2 regions of the Arthrobacter sp. UYCu712 genome follow, and region 1 is predicted to be linked to the other one. Evidence: riboswitches for the same ligand, from Rfam matches in the RefSeq annotation. Region 1 holds a riboswitch; the other holds the start of a gene.

Region 1 (5,409 bases):
TCGAGCTCAAGCTGGAACAGATTGAAACCCAGACCCTGCCGTGCCTGGATTACCCCCGGCTGCTCCAGCAGGTCAGGCAGAGCCGGGTCCGTGCAGACCGCGCCGCCCGGGCGCACGGCGGCCGCGTCGCGGCCCTGGCCACTTCGCCCCGGGGTTCCGCGACCCACACGACGCCGACGCAGCGTTACGTGACCATGCAGGAACGCTTCGGGCTCACCGTCCGCAACCAGCTGACCTGCGGCTTCCACGTCCACACCTTTGTGGAGTCGCCGGAGGAGGGGGTGGCGGCGATGGACCGGATCCGGGACAAGCTGGCCGTGCTGATTGCCCTCAGCGCCAATTCCCCGTACTGGAACGGCGCGGAAACCGGGTTTGAAAGCTACCGCACGCAGGCGTGGAACCGGTGGCCGGGCTCGGGCCCCACCATGATCTTCGGCAGCCTGCCCGTGTACCGGCGGGTGGTGACCCGGCTGGTGGAAAGCGGCGTGCTGATGGACGAGGGGATGATCTATTTCGACGCCCGGTTGTGCCGGCACCATCCCACAGTGGAGGTCCGGGTCGCCGACGTCTGCCTGCGGGCCGAGGACGCGGCGCTGATCGCCGTGCTGGTGCGGGCCCTCGTCGAATCCGCCTGCCGGGAATGGTACGACGGCGTCGAGCCCGCCCCGGTGCCCACGCTGCTGCTGCGGATGGCCGCCTGGCAGGCCAGCAATTGCGGGTTGCGCGGCCAGCTGCTGGACTTCGGGACCTTCACGCCGGCGCCGGCAGCGGACGTTGTCCACGCTTTCGTGGATTACCTGGCCCCGGTCCTGGCGGAGCAGGGGGAGCTTGAGCTGGCCCGCGAGGGCATCACAAGGGTCCTGGCGGAGGGGACGGGGTCGCAGCTGCAGCGCAGGCCGCACCGGCAGGGCGGACTCATTGCGGTCGTGGACCGGGCAGTCCACGAGACCCTGCGCGGGGCGGACGCGGACGCCGGGGATCCCGGGGACGAGGCGCCGACCCTGGGCCGCGTGCGCGAGGCCTGAACGGGAAACCCGGGGTATGGCGCCGCGAGATGACAGTTCGACATTCCGCCACACACCAAATCAAAGAACTCAGCGCGGGCATTCAAGGAAAACACCTTGCCCATCAAACGCTCCATCTTTCAGAGCGTTGCAACGACCATATGACTTTGCCGCGGCAACACTGCCGTTAACTGTAATCTCGCGGCCGGACGAAGCCCTAGACCTGCTTGAGCGCCTGGCCGAGGTCGCGGATGAGGTCGTCGAGGTCCTCCAGGCCCACGGAGAGCCGCACCACGCCGTCACTGAGCCCGATCGCCGCGCGTCCGTCCGGCCCCATGGCGCGGTGGGTCGTCGTGGCCGGGTGGGTGATGAGGGACTTCGCATCGCCCAGGTTGTTGGAGATGTCGATGATCCGCAGCGCGTCCAGCAGCGCGAATGCGGCCTCCTTGGCGGAGCGCCCGGGGGAGGGGGAAAGCTCGAGCGTGAGCACCGTGCCGCCGGCCTTCATCTGCCTGGCCGCCAGCTCGTATTGCGGATGCGATTTCAGCAGCGGGTACTTCACCCAGTTCACCGCGGGCTGCCCCTCGAGCCACCCGGCCAGCCGCAGGGCCGACGCCGATGAATGGTTCACGCGCAGCGCCATGGTCTCGAGGCCCTTGGTCAGCACCCACGCATTGAAGGCGGAGAGCGCCGGTCCGGTGTGGCGCATGAGCTGCTTGACCGGGCCGTCGATGAATTCCTTGGTGCCCAGGATCGCGCCGCCGAGGACTCGGCCCTGGCCGTCGATGTGTTTCGTGCCGGAGTACACAACAACATCCGCGCCGAGGTCCCCGCACCGCTGCAGCAGGGGAGTGGCGAAGACGTTGTCGACCACAACGGTGGCGCCCGCGGCATGGGCCAGGTCGCTGACAGCGGCGATGTCCACAATCTCCTGCATCGGGTTCGACGGCGACTCGAAGAAGACCGCCGTCGTCGGCTCCGACAAGGCCACCCTCCATTGCTCCAGGTCCGGCCCGTCGACGAAGACGGTTTCCACGCCCCAGCGCGGCAGGATTTCGTTGAGGATGACGAAGCAGGAGCCGAACAGCGAGCGGGCGGCGACCACCCGGTCGCCGGCTGCCAACAGGGCGCCGAGGGCGGTGAACACCGCGGACATGCCGGACGCCGTGGCAAAGCACGCCTCGGTGCCCTCAAGAAGGCGGAGGCGTTCCTGGAAAGTGGCCACCGAGGGGTTGCCGTAGCGGGAATAGACGAAGCGCTCGTCCTCCCCGGTGAAGGCACGCTCGGCGGCGGCGGCGGATTCGTAGACGAAGCCGGAGTTGAGGAAGATCGGCTCGGTGGTTTCCTGGAAGCCCGTGCGGTCCAGCCCGCCGCGGACAGCCTGGGTTTCCGGGCTCCAGCCGGCGGCGTCGGGGTTGAAAGTCACTTAGTTCTTTCCGAGGTTGGTGGGCAGGCCACGGTTCTTCCAGCCGTTAACGCTCCGTTCGCCGAACTTGTCCGGCTCGCCCTCGAAACCCTCAAGGACGTTGTAGGACGTGTAGCCGGCCTCGGTGGCGGCGATTGCGGCGGCGATGGACCGGGCACCCGAACGGCAGAGGAAGACCAGCTCGGTGCCGGTATCCTCCGGTGCCTGCTGCTTGAGTTGCTCAACGAACTGCGAGTTGGGGATGCCGCCGGCCAGGTTCCACTGGATGAACAGCGGATCATTCCGCTTGTTGCCCGCGGATGCGGTGTCCGGGATGCCAATGTGGGCCCATTCGCCCTCGGTGCGGACATCGACCAGGATGGCGCCCGCCTCGAGTTTGGCCCAGGCTTCCTGCGGGCTCAGGTCTCCGGCGTAGCTCATGCGTTGCCCTCGATGGTCTCTTCAAAGCCGAAGCCGTCAATTTCCAGGCCTTCCACCGCGTCGGCGACCGCGGCATCGGCGCTGGCGATCGCTGCCGGCAGCACCACGGCCTGGGCAACGATGACGCTGCTGCCGTTGAAGCTGGCGGAGGGGCTCCCGTGCAGGACGTAGCCCCCTGCCAGGGCCGTCGAAACCCGCTCGCAGAAGGAACGGTCGTCGGGGCCGGTGAACAGGCGGTAGGCCAGCCGTTCCTCAATGGCCGCGCCCGGGCGGGCGGGGGACGGCGCGGGTGCTGTGCTTGGGACAGCGGGGGCGGATGCGTCAGGCACGACGGGACTCCTTCTTTCACGCTTGCAGCTCGAATGGGTCGATATGCCGAGTATTCACCTGAGGCACCCCGCCGCGAAAGGGAGGGTTGCCGACCGGCCAGTCAGGGCTTGGCGCCGGTTCTCGTTACTCCCGAAAAACGTAACACCTGCGACGCCCGCGCGCACCGCGCCGCCGTCATGTTCCGTAACCGGCTTCCGGTCCCGGTCCCGGGCATACGTATTACTTGTCCCGTCCGGATCCGCGCCCGGACAGTTTCGAGTAGGGCCCACTCGGGTCTTCTGATAGGTCGCTCGCCTTTACTGGAGGCAGGCTTCCGCCGGAGGTCCTGGAGTGCCAAGCCGCCGCAGATTGAGGGTGCCGGGCAGAAATGCCAAGGCCTGCCCGCCGCCTCGGAACTGAAACGGAGAAACCGTGAAACCCCGCGTCCTGATCACCAGTGTCGGCAGCCCTGCCGGCACCGCCCTCGCCGCCCAGCTGCGGTCCCGGGGCGTTCCGTTCATGGGCGCCGATGTCCGGGAACTGCCGGACGGATCGGGCGTCAGCGGGGTCAGGGTGCCGCCGGCCGCTGATCCTGAGATGATGCCTGTGCTGCGCCGGATCGTCGCCCGGGAGGGCGTTAACCTGGTGATTCCGGCCGGCAGCGATGAGCTGATGCAGGTCTCCGCGGCACGTGCCGGGTTCGGACGGGACGTCCGTGTGATCGTGGGCGATCCCGGCCCCGTCGCTCTCGCCAACGACCGGCTCTTCACGGCGTGGCACCTGCGCTCTGCCGGAATTCCGGTCCCCCGCTTCGGCGTTCCCGGGGACTTCGTCGACGCCGGTGCCGCGATGGCTGCGCTGGACGGACCGGTGGTGGTCAAGTCCCGGTCCTACCGCGGCGGCTGCGATGTGATCGTCATCGACGGGACCGAGGACATCGACTGGGGTGAATTGCCTGACGGGCAGATTGTGCAGGAATATATTCCCGGATTGGAATATTCCCCGATGGTCTACGGGACACCGGCGCACAATGCGGCATCCCCATTCGCCGTTGTGGTGGAAAAGGCCCGGATCGAAGGCTGCGGGGCGGTGACCCGGCGGGTCCTGGCCGGTGAGGCCATGGACGTGGGCGACGTGGCGACAGCCGCCGTCCGTTCACTGGGCCTGATCGGTCCCGTTCACCTGGATGTCCGCCGCAGGGCCGACGGAACCCCGGTGGTGCTGGGCGTGGACGCCCGCTTCGGCGCCTTCAGCGACGTGGCGCCCGAACTGCTCGACGCCGTCCTGGACGCCTTCAACCTGCCGTCCTTCAACCCGGCGTCGTTCCGGCAGGGAACCGGGGCGTACGCCAGTGTCCTGGTTTGACCCCGCTGCCCCGGGCGCCCTGATCCTCCTGCTCCTCCTCGGCGCGCCGAGCCTGCTGTTCGGCCTCGTTCAGCTGATCGCGCTGCCCCTGGCCGTGCGGTTCGAGGTCCGTGCCGCCCGCCGTCGCCGGCGCGGAGTCCCGACACTGTGGGATCAATGGCCCAGCGTCTCCATTGTCGTCCCGGTCCGCAATGAGTCCGGCGCCATCGGGAACTGCCTTCGGTCCATCGAACTCACCGGCTACGCCCGGTATGAGGTGATCCTCGTCGACGACGGGTCCACGGACAACACGGCCCAACTCGCGGCGGGCCTTGCCGCTGCGGACCCGCGGATCAAGGTCCTGGGCCAAGCCGCCGCAGGAAAGGGCGCCGCCCTGAACCTGGGTGCCCGCCATGCCACCGGCGACGTCGTTATGGTTGCCGGCGCGGGCGGGATCTTCTCCCGGGACGCCATCGACCGGATGCTGCAGGGATTCGAGGATCCGGGTACCGGCGCTGTCTGCGGCGATGAGGTGTCTGCCCCCGCGGACCCGGTTCGGACCAGGGCGCTGGCCTTCCCCGGGCGCTTCGCCGCCGGGATGACGCGGCGGGCATTGTCCGAGCTGGGTGGCCTTCCCTCGGCCGCCGGCCCCATCGTGGCGTTCCCCCGCAAGGTGCTGGCGGAAATCGGGCCGTTCCGGGAGGACACTGCGTCTGCGGAGCTGGAGCTGGCCTGGCGCGTGCACGGCGCCGGATACCGCGTCGGCTTTGCGCCGTGTGCCCGGATCGTCGCGGGATCCGCCTCGACCGTCCGGGAACTCTGGCGGCAGCGGGACCGCCGGGTGTGCGGACTGCTTCACGCGGGGGCGGTCCACGTGGACCTGGCCGGCAGCCGCCGGGACGGGGA
Region 2 (3,132 bases), on a different contig from region 1:
CTTCGAACCACGTGATGTCCGGGCCGGTGCCGGCTTCAAGGTCGGCCGGCACGCGCCGGTGCGCGGTGTGCCAGGGCTTGCCGCCGTACGAATGGCCCGTGGGCACCTCCGCCCAGTCCAGGCGGAGGGCCTGTTCTTCCCAGAACGCAACTGTGTCTGTGCCTGGGTCTGCGCCTGCGGCTGGGTCTGCGCCCGCGCCCGCGCCTGCGCCTGCGGCCGCGGGGGTGGTGCTGCGGTGACGCGCCGGTCCGCCGGTGGGGACGCCGTGCACTGCGCCGTCCGTGGGCTCTGTCAGGGACCATCCCGAAGAGCCGCGAGAGGAGCCGGGCGCGTCACGCAGCCCTGCTTCGTTCGCCGTCGCGTCCGAAGTGGTTTGTGGGGATGCCTCGGACGGAGTCCGGGCAAAGGTGGGCAGGGCGGAAGAATTCTCAGGGGTCATTGTGGCACTCCATCGGTCCTGGCAGTAGCACCCTGGTTCCTCCAGTTCCCTCGAATTCATCGAAAGAGAGAGGAACAGTTCCGTGGGAATGGTCGTCTCACGTCACCGGGGGTTGCTGCGGCTTCATCGATCCAGGTCTCTCGGCCGCTCGGGATGGTCAGTACCAACTAGACCCGAGATGCACGAATCCGCAAAATCCGGGTCTTCCGCGCTGTAATATTCGTTCATTGCGGCACCGGATGCCGATGTTTCATTCATTTGTTCGGAGATTATGCCGAAACTCCGCAGGAGTAGGCTTGATGCATGACTCATGTAAACGATCCGGCAGTCATTGACCGGCTCATGCGAACCAAGGGCCTGTGGGCGATCGTCGGACTCACCACCAACGAGTGGCGCTCGGCCTACGACGTCTCCCTCTTCGTCCGGGACCGCCTGGGCATGCAGATTGTCCCGGTCAACCTGCCCGGGGACGACGTCCACGGCGAGAAGGGGTACCGCTCGCTGGCCGAGATCCCCGCGGAGAAGCACCCGATCGACGTCGTGGACTGCTTCGTCAACTCGCACAGGGTGGGGGCCGTCATCGACCAGGCCATAGCGGTCGGCGCGAAAGCCGTCTGGCTGCAGCTGGGCGTCTTCGACGATGCCGCAGTGGAGCGCGCCAAGGCGGCCGGACTGGACGTTGTCGTGAACGCGTGCCCCGCCCGCGAAGGCTGGCGCGTGGACAGCTAGCAGCAGTCGAGAAGCTACAGGATCAGGAAAGCCGGTTACAAAATGTGACCGGCTTTTTCCGTATCCGCTGCCCAGCCGTGTCAGATGGAGTCGTAACCATCCCGAGCGGCTGAGAGATCTGGCTCCGTGACGCCGCAGCAACCCCCTCTTTGAGGACGGTGCTACCGCCAGGACCGATGGAGAACCGATGTGTTCTTAGGCTCGGGGCTTCGCTAAGCGCAGCCCGGAGCCGGGGCTCAGGGCCTTCCTCGGGCGATCCCGGAGGAAACCATGAACACGCAGACAGCGGTCGCGGCGCGGCCCCGAGCAGGTGATGACCTGTGATCGACATCCAGAACGTCAGTACGACATTCGATTCGTCCGGCGGCCGATTCACGGCCGTGGATGATGTCAGCCTGCATATCAGGCGGGGCACCATCCAGGGCATCATCGGGTTCTCCGGGGCCGGGAAGTCCACCCTGCTGCGGAACATCAACCTCCTCGAGCGCCCGACGTCGGGACGCGTCCTGGTGGACGGCGTCGACCTCGTGACCCTGTCCGACGCCGAGCTCCGGACCAAGCGGCACGACATCGGGATGGTTTTCCAGCACTTCAATCTGCTCAACAACCTCACGGCCCAGGAAAATGTGGAGTTGTCGCTGAAGTTCGCCGGCGTGGGCAAGGCAGAACGCCGCCGGCGGGCAGCCGAAACCCTGGAAATCGTGGACCTCGCCGACAAGGCCACAACGTATCCGGCCAAGCTCTCAGGCGGCCAGAAACAGCGTGTGGCGATCGCCCGCGCCCTCGCCACCGGGCCCAAGGTGCTGCTCTGCGACGAGCCGACGTCCGCCGTCGACCCCCGGACGACAGCATCCGTCCTGCAGTACCTGGCCGACGTCAACGCCGAATTCGGCATCACCATCGTGGTGGTCACCCACGAGATGAACGTCATCAAGGCCATTGCCGACAACGTTGCGGTCATGGAAGAGGGCCGGGTGGTGGAGCAGTTCGATCTCACCGAACTCCAGCGCCACGGCTTCCACCCGGCGACGTCGATCGGCCGTTACCTGATCTCCGATGAGATCCAGCTGGACCGCTCCGGGAAGGGCGCCCACACCACAGCCACTTCGGAGGGCCTGATCAATGTTTGACCGCATCCTGGAAGTCCTGCCCGAAATCGGCGTCGCCATGGGGCAGACCCTCACCATGCTGCTGGTGGCCATCCCGCTGGCGGTGCTCCTCGGCACGCCCCTGGGTGTGCTGCTCTACACGATCGGTCCCAACGGGCTGAAGCACAAACCGAAGCTGCACCGCGTCCTGGACGGGTTGGTCAACCTGGTCCGCTCGTTCCCGTTCCTGATCCTGCTGATCGCGATCATTCCGGTGACCAGGTTCATTGTCGGCACCACCATCGGCACGGCCGCCGTCATTGTCCCGCTGGCCCTCAACGCCATCCCGTACTTTGCCCGCTTTGTGGAACAGAACCTCAGCCAACTGGGCGGCGGCGTGGTCGAGGCGGCACGGTCCATGGGAGCCAGCCGGTCCCAGATCGTCCGGGATGTCCTGATCGTGGAGGCGAAGCCCGGACTCGTCAGCTCCATCACGATTATGACCGTCAGCTTCATCTCCTACTCGGCGATGGCCGGCCTGGTGGGCGGCGGCGGAATCGGCGACTTTGCCATCCGGTACGGCTACTACCGCTACGAGACGCCGCTCATGATCACGGCCATTGTCCTGATGATCCTGCTGGTCACCATCGTCCAGCTGGGCGGCTCCCGCCTCGCCCGACGCCTGGACAAGCGGCTCTGACCGCCCGCAGCACCCCGGCCCATCACACCTCCCACAGCGGAAAGCACCCCCATGACTTCAACAGCCAGTACCCGCTTCAACGGACCCCGCCCCCGCCTTCTCATCAGCGCCTTCGTGATGAACACGTCCAGCCACATCATGGGCGGCCAGTGGCGGCGCCCGGAAGCGCAGCAGCA

The links. Region 1 has a riboswitch for S-adenosylmethionine ahead of ABIB51_RS14315 (DUF1737 domain-containing protein). Riboswitches for the same ligand answer to the same signal wherever they lie in the genome.
Region 2: it holds a riboswitch for S-adenosylmethionine, as region 1 does, so the genes downstream of both, ABIB51_RS02000 (methionine ABC transporter ATP-binding protein) here and ABIB51_RS14315 (DUF1737 domain-containing protein) in region 1, are expected to answer to the same signal.

What each region holds. Positions count from the first base shown of each region.
Region 1 is NZ_JBEPOZ010000014.1:34,929-40,337, reverse strand. It holds gene ABIB51_RS14330 (glutamate--cysteine ligase) at 1-1,025, shown strand, start outside; gene ABIB51_RS14325 (O-succinylhomoserine sulfhydrylase) at 1,222-2,430, opposite strand; gene ABIB51_RS14320 (rhodanese-like domain-containing protein) at 2,431-2,850, opposite strand; gene ABIB51_RS14315 (DUF1737 domain-containing protein) at 2,847-3,179, opposite strand; SAM riboswitch class IV at 3,193-3,308, opposite strand; gene ABIB51_RS14310 (ATP-grasp domain-containing protein) at 3,592-4,524, shown strand; gene ABIB51_RS14305 (glycosyltransferase family 2 protein) at 4,511-5,409, shown strand, end outside.
Region 2 is NZ_JBEPOZ010000002.1:8,570-11,701, reverse strand. It holds gene acs (acetate--CoA ligase) at 1-439, opposite strand, end outside; gene ABIB51_RS02005 (CoA-binding protein) at 743-1,168, shown strand; SAM riboswitch class I at 1,262-1,351, shown strand; gene ABIB51_RS02000 (methionine ABC transporter ATP-binding protein) at 1,489-2,298, shown strand; gene ABIB51_RS01995 (methionine ABC transporter permease) at 2,291-2,956, shown strand; gene ABIB51_RS01990 (LLM class flavin-dependent oxidoreductase) at 3,008-3,132, shown strand, end outside.